DNA from 2 places in the Paenibacillus sp. tmac-D7 genome. Region 2 is predicted to be linked to the other one. Evidence: predicted binding sites of a transcription regulator. Region 2 holds the regulator's gene; the other holds the start of a gene.
The links. Region 2 encodes CtsR, which represses protease genes until heat stress. Its sites were predicted from a motif close to ATGGTCAATAAAGGTCAAACA; they were not measured.
Positions count from the first base shown of each region.

Region 1: the regulator CtsR is predicted to act here: its motif matches at 2,707-2,727, upstream of clpP (ATP-dependent Clp endopeptidase proteolytic subunit ClpP).

Region 1 is NZ_VIDW01000007.1:28,693-36,458, forward strand. It holds gene FKP33_RS07055 (copper amine oxidase N-terminal domain-containing protein) at 1-953, shown strand, start outside; gene FKP33_RS07060 (hypothetical protein) at 1,177-1,989, shown strand; gene clpP (ATP-dependent Clp endopeptidase proteolytic subunit ClpP) at 2,069-2,650, opposite strand; tRNA gene FKP33_RS07070 (tRNA-Arg) at 2,784-2,858, opposite strand; gene FKP33_RS07075 (sugar-binding transcriptional regulator) at 3,102-4,130, shown strand; gene gap (type I glyceraldehyde-3-phosphate dehydrogenase) at 4,191-5,198, shown strand; gene FKP33_RS07085 (phosphoglycerate kinase) at 5,487-6,671, shown strand; gene tpiA (triose-phosphate isomerase) at 6,729-7,481, shown strand; gene gpmI (2,3-bisphosphoglycerate-independent phosphoglycerate mutase) at 7,483-7,766, shown strand, end outside.
Region 2 is NZ_VIDW01000032.1:70-7,835, reverse strand. It holds gene disA (DNA integrity scanning diadenylate cyclase DisA) at 1-190, opposite strand, end outside; gene radA (DNA repair protein RadA) at 239-1,606, opposite strand; gene clpC (ATP-dependent protease ATP-binding subunit ClpC) at 1,774-4,218, opposite strand; gene mcsB (protein-arginine kinase McsB) at 4,291-5,367, opposite strand; gene mcsA (protein-arginine kinase activator protein McsA) at 5,397-5,915, opposite strand; gene FKP33_RS19200 (CtsR family transcriptional regulator) at 5,952-6,413, opposite strand; gene pdaA (delta-lactam-biosynthetic de-N-acetylase) at 6,925-7,680, shown strand.

The DNA of each region.
Region 1 (7,766 bases), on a different contig from region 2:
GGTCCGTACTGTGGAGCAATTTCCACGAGCTGCCGGAGCTGCCGAAGCAAGTGACGGAAGACAAATCGCGCAAGCTGCTTGTCAGCGACAGTCCCGAGACGTTCGAGCAGCAAGGGATTTTGTATCAGGATACGATCGAAGGCAAGGGTCGCCTGTACGCAGACCATATTAACGGTACGAACGAAAAAGTGACGATGGCGATACTCGCCAAAAATATGACGGATAAGCCGGTCACCGTCAGAACGACGAACAAAGGCGAAGTATGGCCTTCCGTATATGCGAACCTGATCGGAAACGAAGCGACTGTCGACTTCCTGCTCGGCGACCCGCTGAACGAGAAGCTGACGATTCCGCCGAATCAAACGTTCGTCTATAAACAAATGCCGGACTTCTATCCGGGGCAAGGCGTGAACCTGTTCTATGACGTCGAAACGGACGGACTGGTGCAGTTTTCGTTCATCGCCTCCAGCCAGATCTCGCAAAACTCGCTGACGTTACCGCTGCTTCCGTTCAACGGACACGTGCGCGGCTCGTTCCCGGTGTCCGAGGTGCAGTGGAACATCGACGCGACCACCTTCACGAGCCCGTCGAGGCTGATCGTCGGGGACGGGAAGATCGATCCGTTCCAGCCGGGCTACGATACGATTCGGATGCAGCAGGTGAACAACGACGGCAATTATGGGGTTGTGTATAAAATTCACGCCGATAAGCCGCGCAAAATGGCGGTTATGATTTTGCCAAAGGGCGGTGTCTTTAAAGGTCCGTTCAAAATCAACGGCGAAATTCGCCTTGTGCCGGAATCCGGCGTCATCACGGCGTTTGACGGCATGCAGATTCTGGCTAAAACGACGGGGACGGAAGAAGCGCTCGATATCGAGTTCAGCCCGCCGGCCGGTTCGGCGTTCCCCATCGATTTAATCTTCTACCCGCTCGACGAGCGTGAAACCAAGTAACGAACGAAGCCTCCCGGTTCTTTAGCGGAATCGGGAGGTTTTTTTGTGCGAATGGCGGGATGCCCGAAGCCTTAAGCACGATGGAGTGAGCGCGTCTTGATGTCCGCCGTCAGTCAACCGTCATCGAAACGTTATTCGATCCCGCGTAACCTTCGCGTCTCCTGAACCGTTATAGAAAACGAGCAGGTAAATTTTTGGAAACCAAGTAGGAGGCGCAGGTAACATGGGAATCGGACGGCATGCTCCGGAAAATTGGATGAGAGTGACAGGTTGGAGCTTATTTGCAATAGGCACGCTGTTTATACCTTATGTTCCCTGGTATATCTTGGGCGGCATCCGCGAGGAAGAAATCGGAAGGTGGGGGTTCTTCGCCGTCATCGGCGGGCTTGTCGTCGGAGTCTGTACGCGGATGTACCGACTGGGCTCGCTTCCGGTGAAACGAGGCCTGCTGCTGCTTGGTATCGTCGGCATGGCTTTCGTCGTCTTGGGGCAGGTGCCCGCCTTGTTCAGCTGGCTGATGTACGGGGGCAGCTTCGTACGCCATTGGATGCCGTGGGAACGGATCGGGTTCGGGCTTGGCATGCTGCTGCACATCTGGCTGGCGGTCACGGCGTTAATGACGGCGGTCGTATCAGGCTATGCATTAACCGGCCGGATGGAGCCGGAGCTGCGGCTGAGGGCGAGGGAGGGTGCGATTTATTTCGCTCTACTCGCGGCAGTTATCGGGGGGTGGTGGGGCTGGGACCGCTATCAAAGCTCGCATTGGATCGCGCAAACGGTTCCGGCGGACGGAAGCTTGGAGGTTCCCCGCGATAGCGAGGTTCGGGTTGTGTGGAAGGGCCGGCACGACAGCATGGGCATGCGCGTTCGTTACGCAGATTCGCCGGATACACCGGTCCCGGGAGAGACCGCGGGTTCCGGCGGCGGTATGAGCTACAGGCCGGAGGGCGGCTTTGCTCCCGGAGCGCGTGTGCAGATCACCGTAGAGGCAGGGCGGCGTACGCATACGTTCACGTTCACTACGGCGTCGGAATAACCCTGCCGTCTGGCGATATGACAACAGCCCTGACCCCGCGGCAGGAGAGCCGTAGAGTCAGGGCTGTTACAGGTTTGGTTTAGATCCGCTCGATGACGTTGTCGATCAAGCCGTAGTTTTTCGCTTCTTCCGCGGACATGAAGTTGTCGCGGTCGGTGTCCTTCTCGATCCGCTCGAACGATTGTCCCGTGCGCTCCGCAAGGATCGTGTTCAACTTGTCGCGCATCTTCAGAATGCGCTTCGCGCGAATTTCGATGTCGCTCGCTTGGCCTTCCGCACCGCCGAGCGGCTGGTGGATCATGACTTCGCTGTTCGGCAGCGCATAGCGCTTGCCTTTGGCGCCTGCCGCCAGCAGGAATGCACCCATCGAAGCGGCCATACCGACGCAGATCGTCGAAACGTCCGGCTTAATGAACTGCATCGTGTCATAAATCGCCATCCCCGAAGTGATCGAGCCGCCGGGACTGTTGATATACAGGCTAATGTCTTTGTCCGGGTCTTGTGCGGCCAGGAAAAGCAGTTGCGCGATGATCGAATTGGCTACAACGTCGTTGATTCCGCTACCGAGAAAAATAATCCGGTCCTTAAGCAGGCGCGAATAAATGTCATATGCGCGTTCCCCTCTTGCATCCGGTTCGACAACCATAGGAATAAAACTCATGTGCTGCAGCCTCCTTTTATAATTAAACTATATCCATCATAGCGGAAATTCAAACAAAGGTCAAGAAAGGTCAAACAAAGAGTAAAAAAAACAGCCATCACGTGAAGTTAGGGCTGATTGTCGTTAGTATAGATGGCGCGCCCGTAAGGAATCGAACCTTAATCTCAGGCTCCGGAGGCCTACGTCATATCCATTGGACCACGGGCGCGTATGATGTTGTGCAAGTCACAAAGAGTGACAGCAAAAGTTATTATAAGACATTCTCCAATGAATTGCAAGTCAAAGTTGATGTCTTTTTTAGGCGGATATCTACTTGAATGTGGAATCAAATTGAATTATAATGGGAACATCTAAGTGAGAAGCTTAGTTCTTTTTTTGGGTCATGTGGGACTGAAAATGTATCACCGGGACAAAAAGAGTCCCAACAGAGAGCGATGTGAGATTCGAGGCCATGCGAGATATTCTGGATATTCAGAAGCAGCTTCTGCCCGACCTGCTCGAAACGATGAAAAAACGGTACACGATTCTGCAGCACATTCTTATTTCGGGAGTCGTCGGACGCCGTACGCTGGCGGTTTCGATCGGATCGACCGAGCGGGTGCTGCGCGGTGAAGTCGATTTTCTCAAAGAACAGGGCTTGCTTCAGATCGATGCTTCGGGGATGCGAATCACCGATGCGGGCCGCGTTCTGCTCGAGAAGATCGAGCCGCTGGTCAAAGACGTATTCGGATTGACGGAGTGGGAAGAGCTCATTCGCGACCGATTCGGCTTGAAGCAGGTGGTGATCGTGCCGGGCGATTCGGAAGTTTCGCCGCATGCGAAGAAGGAACTGGGCCGCGCCGGCGCTTTGGTGGTGCGAAAGCTGGTTAAAGAAGATGAAGTCATCGCCGTTACGGGGGGCTCAACGATGGCGCAGGTGGCCGATCAGTTGAATGCTACGGCGTCGATGAAGAGCTGCTGGTTCGTCCCCGCACGAGGCGGACTTGGCGAAAGCGTGGAACTGCAGGCCAACACGGTGGCGGCTACGATGGCCAAGAAGGCCGGCGCCCGATACCGGCTGCTGCACGTGCCGGACCACTTGAATGAAGAGGCCTACCAATCGTTGATACAGGACGATCATATCGCCGAGATCATTCAGTTCATCCGCCGGGCAAGGATGGTCGTACACGGCATGGGAGATGCTATGGTCATGGCAAGACGCCGGAAGGTCGATCCGGAAACGACGAGCAGTTTGCAGCGCGAAGGAGCGCTCGCGGAGGCATTCGGCTACTACTTCGACCGCAGCGGCCGCATTTTGCACAAGATGCCTACGGTAGGTCTTCGCATCGAAGACATTCACGAGATGGATACGGTCATCGGCATCGCGGGCGGGAAGAGCAAGGGCGAGGCGATCGTCGCCGTTCTCCGCCACGGTCACGAGGATGTGCTCGTTACGGATGAGGCTGCCGCCGCTGAAATCGTAAGAAGCTTGACATCTTGACGGGTTTATACCTGTCTTGACATATATAAAAAGAAACCATATTTTAGGAGGAACTTTCTCATGGCAACGAAAATTGGTATTAACGGATTTGGACGTATCGGACGTAACGTGTTCCGCGCAGCGCTGAATAACCCTGAAGTTGAAGTCGTAGCCATCAACGACTTGACGGATGTTAAAACATTGGCTCACTTGCTGAAATATGACACGACGCACGGCAAATTGGACGCTACGGTGGAGTCGACGGAAGGCGCATTGATCGTGAACGGCAGAACGGTTAAAGTCTTTGCCGAGCGCAACCCGGAAAACCTGCCATGGGGAGCTAACGGCGTTGAAATCGTCGTTGAATCCACCGGTATTTTCACAGCTAAAGAGAAAGCCGAGCTTCACTTGAAAGGCGGCGCGAAGAAAGTTATCATCTCCGCACCTGCTACGAACGAAGACATCACGATCGTGCTTGGCGTTAACGAAGATAAATACGATCCTGCTGCACATACGATTATCTCCAACGCATCCTGCACAACGAACTGCTTGGCGCCATTTGCGAAAGTATTGAACGACACGTTCGGTATCGTAAAAGGGATGATGACGACGGTTCACTCCTACACGAACGATCAATCCGTGCTCGACCTGCCGCACAAAGACTTGCGCCGTGCACGTGCAGCTGCCGAGAATATCATTCCGTCCACGACCGGTGCAGCGAAAGCCGTTTCCCTCGTATTGCCTGAGCTGAAAGGCAAATTGAACGGTATGGCTATGCGCGTGCCAACACCTAACGTTTCCGTAACGGACCTCGTAGTTGAAGTCAGCAAAAACGTAACGGTTGATGAAGTTAACGCAGCTTTGAGAGAAGCGGCTAACGGCCCGCTGAAAGGTATCTTGAACTACACCGAAGAGCCGCTCGTATCCAGCGACTTCAACGGCGACCCTGCTTCCTCGACAATCGATGCTTTGTCCACGATGGTTGTCGGCGACAACATGGTGAAAGTTGTTTCCTGGTACGATAACGAGTGGGGCTACTCCAACCGCGTCGTGGATCTCGTTAGCTTCATCGCGAAAAAAGGTCTGTAAGATCGCTTGAAACCCATTGTGGTGATGAACTGAAACTCAAGTTCGACCAATAGCGCAGGGACGGCATTTGTCCGCTTCCGGCAAGCCGGTATCGGCTTGCACGGGAGCGGGCCAACGCGGGGTTCCCTAGCGGGAGGTGCGGGCGAGACGCAGATCATGACCACAATTTTTGTGTGCGGGTAAATGTGCCTAATTTGTGAACAGATAGGGAAAATTCGGATAGAGAGCGAAAATTAAAGAGAGAATGCGGGAAAGAATATCGAGTAATCAATCGGGAGGCGACGAGAAATGAACAAGAAAAGCGTGCGTGACGTCGAAGTTAGCGGAAAACGGGTATTTGTGCGGGTGGATTTCAACGTACCGCTGGAGAACGGCCACATTACCGACGATACGCGGATTCGTGAAACTTTGCCGACCATCAAGTATTTGACCGAGCGCGGCGCGAAAGTGATTCTGGCGAGCCACTTGGGCCGTCCGAAGGGACAAGTTGTGGAGGAGCTGCGCTTAACGCCGGCGGCCGCCCGTTTGTCCCAGCTGCTCGGCAAGCCGGTTTTGAAAGCGGATGAAGCGATCGGCGACGCGGTCAAAGCGCAAGTCGCAGCGTTGAACGACGGCGACGTGCTGCTGCTTGAGAATGTTCGTTTCTACTCCGGTGAAGAGAAGAACGATCCGGAGCTGGCCAAGTCGTTTGCGGAGCTGGCCGACCTGTATGTGAACGACGCGTTCGGTGCTGCTCACCGCGCTCATGCTTCGACCGAAGGCATCGCGCATCACTTGCCGGCCGTTTCCGGCCTTCTGATGGAGAAGGAGCTCGATGTGCTCGGGAAAGCGTTGAACAATCCGGAGCGTCCTTTCACTGCGATCGTCGGAGGCGCGAAAGTCAAAGACAAGATCGACGTCATCAACAATCTGCTGAACATTGCCGACAACATCATTATCGGCGGCGGCTTGTCCTACACGTTCCTGAAGGCGCTAGGCAACGAGATCGGCAAATCGCTCGTCGATAACGAGAAGATTGATCTGGCGCTCAGCTTCATCAACAAAGCGAAGGAAAAAGGCGTGAACTTCCTGCTGCCGGACGACATCGTGGTCACCGACGAATTCAGCCCTACAGCGAACACGCGAATCGTATCGATCAGCGAAATTCCGGCGGACTGGGAAGGCATCGACATCGGGCCGAAAACGCGCGAGAAATATGCCAAGGTGATTGCCGAGTCCAAGCTGGTCGTGTGGAACGGACCGATGGGCGTATTCGAAATCGAACCGTTCTCGCACGGAACGCGTGCCGTGGCGGAAGCTTGCGCGACGACGAGCGCTTACACCGTTATCGGCGGCGGCGATTCGGCGGCGGCGGCCGAGAAGTTCCAATTGGCTGACAAGATGGATCATATCTCGACCGGCGGCGGCGCATCCCTCGAGTTTATGGAAGGCAAGGCGCTTCCGGGCGTCGTGGCTTTGAACGATAAGGAATAGCTTACGATAAGCAGATGAAGCTGTTTAAGGCAAATTTGGAAAGGGGCTCGGACATCGATGCGGAAACCGATTATTGCAGGCAACTGGAAAATGTTCAAAACGGTAAGCGAAGCCGTAGCATTCGTTAACGAGGTTAAAGGCAAAGCGGAGGTAGACGGCGTGGAGAGCGTCATTTGCGCTCCCTTCACGAACCTTCCGGCGTTGGTCGAAGCCGTGAAGGGCACGACGCTGAAAGTCGGCGCACAAAACCTGCATTTTGAAGACAACGGCGCTTACACGGGCGAAATCAGCGGCGTTATGCTGAAAGACCTCGGCGTAGATTACGTTATCATCGGGCACTCCGAGCGCCGCGCTTACTTCGCGGAAACTGACGAGACGGTGAACAAGAAGGTCCATGCCGCGTTCAAGCACGGCTTGACGCCGATCGTGTGCGTAGGCGAGAAGCTCGAAGAGCGCGAAGCCGGTCAAACGAAAGACGTGTGCAAAGTGCAAACGGAAGCGGCTTTTGCCGGTCTGAGCGCGGAGCAAGCAGCTCAAGTCGTGATCGCATACGAGCCGATCTGGGCGATCGGAACGGGCAAATCTTCTACGGCGGCCGATGCGCAGGACGTGATCGGTTACATCCGCGGCCTGGTCGAAGGTCTGTACGGCGCGGAAACGGCGGCAGCGGTCCGGATTCAATACGGCGGCAGCGTGAAGCCGAACAACATCGCCGAGTACATGAGCGAAGCCGATATCGACGGTGCGCTCGTGGGCGGCGCCAGCTTGGAGCCGGCCTCTTACATCGCGCTGGTTGAGGGGGCCAAGTAAAATGGCCAGACCGAAACCGGTAGCGCTCATTATTTTGGATGGCTTCGGCCTGCGCGGCGACGTGCAGGGCAACGCTGTTGCCCAAGCGAAGAAGCCGAACTACGATCGGTATTGGAACCAATTCCCGCACACGACCTTGACGGCGTGCGGGGAAGCGGTCGGCCTGCCCGAGGGTCAGATGGGCAACTCGGAAGTCGGCCATTTGAACATTGGCGCGGGACGGATTGTGTACCAGGATTTGACCCGGATCTCCAAATCGATTCGCGACGGCGAGTTTTACGATAA
Region 2 (7,766 bases):
CCATTTTAGCCAATTCATATAAATAATTCGGGGAAAAATCACAGTTAATGGAAAATCCCCCATCCACAATTTCCATGACCTCCGGACTGTAGCCGACTACGATCAACCCGCCCGTTTTGGCGCGCAGCACATTCTCGAGTCCGTCCCGAAACGGGGTGCCCGGCGACACCAGTTGCAATAATTGGCTCATTACGTCGCGTTTTAGATCTTCCTTGCTCAAAGATGTCCCTCCTGACGACTAAACTAAAGCGGCGGACAGCGCTTCCGCAACGGTCTGCACGCCAATGATTTCGATCCCCTTCGGGGGTGTCCAACCTTTTAAACTTTTCTGAGGCATAATGACCCGTTTGAAGCCAAGCTTCTGAGCTTCACGGACGCGCTGATCGACGCGGGACACGCCGCGCACTTCCCCGGTCAATCCCACTTCACCGAATACAACATCGAACGGCTGGGTAGGCTGATCGCGAAAACTTGATGCGATGCTGACGGCAACCGCCAAATCGACGGCCGGCTCATCCAGCTTCACCCCGCCCGCCACGTTCAGATATGCGTCTTGATTTTGGAGAAACATGCCCATCCGCTTCTCCAGTACGGCTATAATTAACGAGAGCCGGTTGTGATCATATCCGGTCGCCATACGCCTCGGGGACGGAAAGTTCGTCGTTGAAATCAACGCCTGCAGCTCCACAAGCACAGGCCGGGTCCCCTCCATGCTGGCGACGACCGTCGAGCCGGCAACGCCGAGCGGGCGCTCGGACAAGAACAGCTCGGACGGATTGTCGACTTCGACCAACCCGCTTTCGCGCATTTCGAAAATCCCGATTTCGTTCGTCGAGCCGAATCGATTCTTAACGGCCCGAAGCACCCGGTATGAATGATGCCGCTCTCCTTCAAAATACAGAACGCAATCGACCATATGTTCGAGGAGACGAGGCCCAGCGATAGCCCCTTCCTTAGTAACATGGCCAACAAGTACGGTTGCGATACCTTTAACCTTGGCGATCCGCATAAAATGCCCGGTGCACTCGCGAACTTGGGAGACGCTTCCCGGTGCTGACGCCACGGCCGGATGGTACACGGTCTGAATCGAATCGATAACGATAAAATCGGGCTGCACCTCTTCGATCGCCGCCTCGATAAATTCCACATTCGTCTCGCTCAGCACGAACAGAAGGGGCGATACCGCCTGCAGGCGATCCGCGCGCAGCTTGGTCTGCCGTACCGATTCCTCGCCCGAGATGTACAGCACCTTTAACATCTGCGCCGTGAGCTCATGCGAGGTTTGAAGCAGCAGCGTCGATTTCCCGATACCCGGATCGCCTCCGACCAAAATTAACGAGCCCGGCACCAAGCCTCCGCCGAGCACCCGGTTCAACTCCTTGTTCCGCGTGACAATCCTGGCTTCTTCACTGCTTTCTATGTCTATGATCGAAATCGCTTTTTCTTTCTTATTGGTAATCGAAGTGTGCGAGCCCCTGCTCTTGCTGACCGTCTCCACTTCTTCGACGAACGTATTCCATGCTTCACAGCCAGGACACTTGCCCAGCCATTTCGGCGATTCATACCCGCATTGCTGGCAATAAAATTTCGTTTTCGTTTTGCTCATATTTCTTCTCCCGACTTAAGTTCCATTACAAAGTTTACCATGCCTAAGAATCCTTGAAAACCCTTATAGCCTTGTCAGGCAAAATAAAAAAAGCTTTCGTCCAAAGCTGTATGCAAATAAAGAAAAAACCCGCTGCCGGTATACCCGACAGCGGGAAAATCTGTTTCCTAGGCTTCCGTGCCTACGCTTTGATTTCGTTGAACGACAAGTTCGCCATCCTTCTCATCAATCGTTAATGTATCGCCTTTCGAGATGTTTCCGCGAAGCAGCTCTTCGGACAAGCGGTCCTCGATATGCTTCTGAATGGCCCGGCGCAGCGGTCTGGCTCCAAAGCTCGGATCGAAGCCCTCTTTAGCCAAGAACGCCTTCGCGGAGTCCGTCAGCACGAAGTCGACGTCCTGCTCCTTAAGACGTTTACGCAGCTCGTCGGCCATCAAGGTTACGATTTGCGCGATATGCGTTTCGTCGAGCGAATGGAAGACGATGATTTCGTCGATCCGGTTCAAGAATTCCGGACGGAAGCTTTTCTTCAGCTCGCCCATCACTTTGTCTTTCATGTTATTGTAGTCTCTGCCCGCATCGTGCGCCGCGGTAAAGCCCAGCGTCGAATTTTTCTTAATGACGTCCGCGCCGACGTTGGAGGTCATAATAATCAACGTATTGCGGAAGTCGACCGTACGGCCTTTGGAATCGGTCAGACGGCCGTCCTCGAGCACTTGAAGCAGGATGTTGAACACTTCCGGGTGCGCCTTCTCGATCTCGTCGAGCAGGACAACCGAGTACGGCTTGCGGCGGACCTTCTCGGTCAACTGGCCGCCTTCCTCATAACCGACATATCCCGGAGGCGCGCCGACCAGACGGGATGTCGAGTGCTTCTCCATGTACTCGGACATGTCGATCCGGATTACCGCGTTCTCGTCGCCGAAGAGGGACTCGGCCAGCGCACGCGCCAGCTCTGTTTTCCCGACCCCGGTCGGGCCAAGGAAGATGAACGAGCCCATCGGGCGTTTCGGGTCTTTCAGACCGGCTCTCGCACGGCGGATCGCACGGCTGACGGCTTTCACCGCTTCGTCTTGACCGATAACGCGGTCATGCAGAATCGATTCCATTTTGAGCAGGCGTTCCGTTTCCTCTTCGGCCAATTTGACTACCGGGATGCCGGTCCAGCTGGCGACCACCTGTGCAATATCCTCCGGCGTTACCTCGGAATCGGTGCGGCCTTGCTTCTCTTTCCACTCGTTCTTCGTGGAATCGAGCTCTTCGCGCAGCTTTTGCTCGGTATCGCGGAGGGATGCCGCCTTCTCGAACTCTTGGCTTTGCACCGCAGCATCCTTCTCTTTGCGGATATCCTCGAGCCTATTTTCCATATTTTTCAAATCCGGCGGTACCGTGTATGAGCGAAGTCTTACTTTGGAGCTCGCTTCGTCAATCAAGTCGATTGCTTTGTCCGGTAAGAACCGGTCCGTAATGTAACGATCGGACAGTTTGACCGCTTGCTCAATGGCTTCGTCCGTAATTTTCACGCGGTGATGCGCTTCATAGCGATCGCGCAAACCGTGCAGGATTTGGATCGCTTCTTCCGGCGACGGCTGATCGACCGTAATCGGCTGGAAGCGTCTTTCAAGCGCCGCGTCCTTCTCGATATATTTGCGATACTCGTCAAGCGTCGTCGCGCCGATGCATTGCAGCTCGCCGCGAGCCAGCGCCGGCTTCAGGATGTTGGAAGCGTCGATCGCGCCTTCTGCACCTCCTGCGCCGATGAGCGTATGCAGCTCGTCGATGAACAGAATGATGTTCCCGGCTTGACGAATTTCGTCCATGATTTTTTTAAGGCGATCTTCAAATTCACCGCGGTATTTCGTTCCGGCCACCACCGAACCCATGTCAAGGGTCATGACGCGTTTGTCTCGCAGTGTCTCCGGAATTTCATTAGCCACTATTTTTTGCGCGAGGCCTTCGGCAATCGCCGTTTTACCCACCCCGGGCTCCCCGATCAAGACCGGGTTGTTCTTGGTCCGGCGGCTCAGCACTTGGATGACGCGCTCAATCTCTTTGCTCCGGCCGATAACCGGATCCAGATTGCCTTCCTTCGCGTAAGCCGTCAAATCACGCGCTAGGCCATCCAGCGTCGGCGTATTCACGTTAACGGGATTGCCGTGGCTCGGCGATACGACCTCGCTGCTGCCCAGCAGCTGCAGCACTTGCTGACGCGCCTTGTTAAGGCTGACGCCGAGGTTGTTAAGCACGCGCGCCGCCACGCCCTCGCCTTCGCGAATCAGGCCGAGCAGAATGTGTTCGGTGCCGACATACGTATGGCCGAGTTTGCGGGCTTCGTCCATCGACAGCTCAATTACCTTTTTCGCACGAGGCGTGTAGGCGATATTGGTAGGTTGTTCTTGACCGCGGCCGATGAGCGATTCGACTTCGTCTTGAATTTTCTCCAGGCCGAGGCCGAGCGCGATCAAAGCTTTAGCCGCGATCCCTTCGCCTTCGCGAATCAGTCCGAGTAAAATATGCTCGGTTCCGATATTGTTATGACCCAATCGGACTGCTTCCTCTTGAGCCAAAGAGAGCACTTTCTGCGCACGTTCCGTAAATCTGCCAAACATCATGAGTAACACCTCCAAGATTGGTATACATTTTATTTATGCTGCGTTATCCACAAGACGAGGCTTATCCTGATGTCAGCGAGCTTCATCCGATTCGGACATTTTATCCCGGATCAGCTGCGCTCTTCTAATGTCTCTTTCTTCAGGCGATAGCTTTTCTCCTGCTGTTTGCTGCAAAAAACCTGGTTGCGTCATCACCAGCAGTTCATTCAGAGCCTGAGGAGACACTTTCTTGATAAAGCCCATATCAATGCCTAGCCGCACATCTGAAAGCCGCTGGGCCGCTTCCTTGGAATCCATAATAGCCGCATACGATAAAATTCCGAAAGAACGGCTTACCCGGTCGAGCAGCTTCGCTCTGCTTTCTTGCGCCAGCTTTTGGCGTGCCGCCCGTTCATGCTCAATGATTTGCCGGACGACACTGTGCAGGTTATCGATAATTTCTTCTTCCGATTGACCCAGCGTAATTTGATTCGAAATTTGGAATAAATTGCCCAGTGCCTCGCTGCCTTCCCCGTACAGTCCTCTCACCGCCAGCCCCACCTGTGTGATGGCCGACAAAATCCGGTTAATTTGCTGCGTTAGCACAAGCGCCGGCAAATGAATCATGACCGAGGCTCGAATGCCGGTTCCCACGTTAGTCGGACAGCTTGTCATGTAGCCCCGTTTCTCATCAAACGCGTACTCCAGATGGCTTTCGAACAAATCGTCGATCTGATTCGCCAAGTCCCACGCTTCCTTAATCTGAAAACCGGGGCACAAGCATTGTATTCGAAGATGGTCCTCTTCATTCACCATGATGCTGATCGATTCGTTGTCGGACAAAATGACCGCGCCGTTCCGCGACTCGTTAGCGAGCGCCGGACTGATCAAGTGTTTCTCCACGAGCACCCTTCGCTTCAACTCATCCAATTCGGACAACGGGAGCAGCGTAAACCGGCTGATCGTATCGAGTTCTTCGTTCCCAAGCACTTCGGATACTTTATCGAGCACTTCCTTGGATTGTTGGTTCGTCGCCAGCATAGGGAACGGGTACGCTCTCACGTTGCGGGCGATACGGATTCGGCTGCTGATGACGATATCCGAGTCCGGGCCATCTCCCTTCATCCAATCGCTTAACGCATTTTCCGTAAAGCGGTGCACTTCCGCCATTAGGAATCCTCCTCTCTATCGTCCATCGTTTAAGCTTCTGATATTTTTCGTTCCAATTCCCGAATTTGATCTCGGATCTTTGCCGCTTGCTCAAATTCTTCTTTCTCAATGCGCACAAGCAGTTCTTTCTTCAGCGAGTCGATTTCGCGTTTATATTGAATTAACCCGCCTGATCGTTTCGGAACCTTGCCCGTGTGCACAATATTGCCGTGAACCCGCTTGAACAACGGATCCAGTTTCTCTGTAAAATGCTTGTAACACTCGCTGCAGCCGAATCTTCCGACTTTGCTGAACTGACTGTACGTCAAGCCGCAGTGTTCGCAGCGTGTAGGTTGAATTTTAGAAGCAGACGCATTGTGCGAAGACGGCTCGAAATCAAGAAGCCCGCTCAGCAGGTTGTGGATTGAAAATCCGTTCGGAGTGCCCGGAATGAGCTCCCCCTTCTCTCTGGCGCATGTTTCGCAAATGTGAAATTCGGTTTTCTCGCCATTCAGTATTTTCGTAAAGTGAAGCGTCGCTTGTTTCTTTCCGCATTCCTGACAGATCAAGACGGCCCCTCCTTCAGTTCATGAATTGAAGGTTAATTATTTGCCCAGCAGCGATATCAGCATCGCTTTCAACAGCTTGGCGCGAATTTCGTCCCGCAGCGGCAGCTTTAAGGCCAACACTTCACGGGCCATCGCCGCTTTCATCAAGCATGCTTCCCGCCGGGTAATGTACTTGCCTTCCTCGAGTTGATACAAGAGCCCTTCAGATGCGGTCTGGTCGATGTGCGTGCCTATATTCTGGAAAATAAAGTCGAGCACCGTACCCTGCGAATGCAGCCCGATTTTCTGAATGCGTATGTACCCTCCGCCGCCGCGCTTGCTTTCGACAACGTAACCTTTCTCCAAGGTAAAGCGGGTACTGATCACATAATTGATTTGCGATGGAACGCAATTGAATTGATCGGCCAGTTCATTGCGCTGGATCTCGACCACGCCGTCGGGGCTCTGCTGCAAAATTTGCTTCAGATACTGTTCAATGACTTCTGAAACATTGCGCATCCATTTGACCTCCACGACTAAAGTTGAAGAAAACGTCAAAGGTTTAGTCTTGTTTCTGACTTTGACTTTCTTTGACTTTAAAAACATTATAGCAGATTTACACAAGAATGCAACTATTCCCTAACGCCTTAAACCTCATGCGCTGATGCATATTCTGACCTCATTTCGGACCTCATCGATCTACAGTTATTATGTTTAAATTCAGTGGGATTATGTTTTCATTATTTACATGGCTCTCCACGATATACATCAAGGACTCAAATCGGCTATCCACATCTATTTCCGTCATCTGATTACCAGGGTGGTTCAACCTTCGATCCCCCCTCAGCAATACCCAGACTATGGGAAATCAACCACTACACCCCCTCGGCACCTTTAGCGGATAACACATATCCGTTCCAGACGGTGGCACAATACAGTGTATGAACGGCGTGGCAGCTTTGTCTACGTTGCTAATCTGACCGTAAGGAGTGAACCTATTTTGAAACGGATCTGCTACTTCGTCCTCACTGTGGCACTGGCCCTGGTTAGCCAGTTCTCGATCTCAGCCATTCCAGCCTATGCTGACGGACCCTATCATTTCGGATTTAAAAAAAGCGTAAACGGCCAGTTACCCTCCATCGATGAAGAAGGCTTTAAATCATTGCTGCAAAAATATGAAGCGATCTTCACCGGAGATACTTCCCAAAAAGAATTATATTTAACTTTTGATAACGGCTATGAGAATGGGTATACGTCCCGAATTCTGGACGTGCTGAAACAAAAGCAGGTGCCCGCCATTTTCTTTGTCACAGGCCACTACGTCACAAGTCAACCCGAGCTGCTGAAGCGGATGGTGCAAGAAGGTCATCTGATCGGTAATCATTCTTGGCATCATCCCGACATGAGTCAAATTTCTGCGGACCGCATTCGTGAGGAATTAACGAAGGTCAAGACAGAGGTTACCGCCGTAACAGGGCAACAGGAAATGCGATATTTACGTACCCCACGGGGTATATTTAACGAACGGACGTTGGATGTAAGCAAACAGCTCGGCTATATCAACGTATTCTGGTCGATCGCCTACAAGGATTGGGACACGAAGGATCAGAGAGGGGCGAAATACGCCTATGATAAAGTAACTTCGCAGCTTCATCCTGGAGCGGTTATCTTGCTTCATTCGATTTCCAAAGATAACACGGATGCGTTGGCCAGCATTATCGATGAAGCGCGTCGGCAAGGTTATGTGTTCAAAAGTTTGGGGGAAATGAGTGTTCGAACGCCTTAAGCAAGACAAAGAGCCAGCGAGAACGGGGCTGTATTACGCTCATGCTGGCTCTTTGTTTTTTTATTCATAGCTGAATCATGATGCGT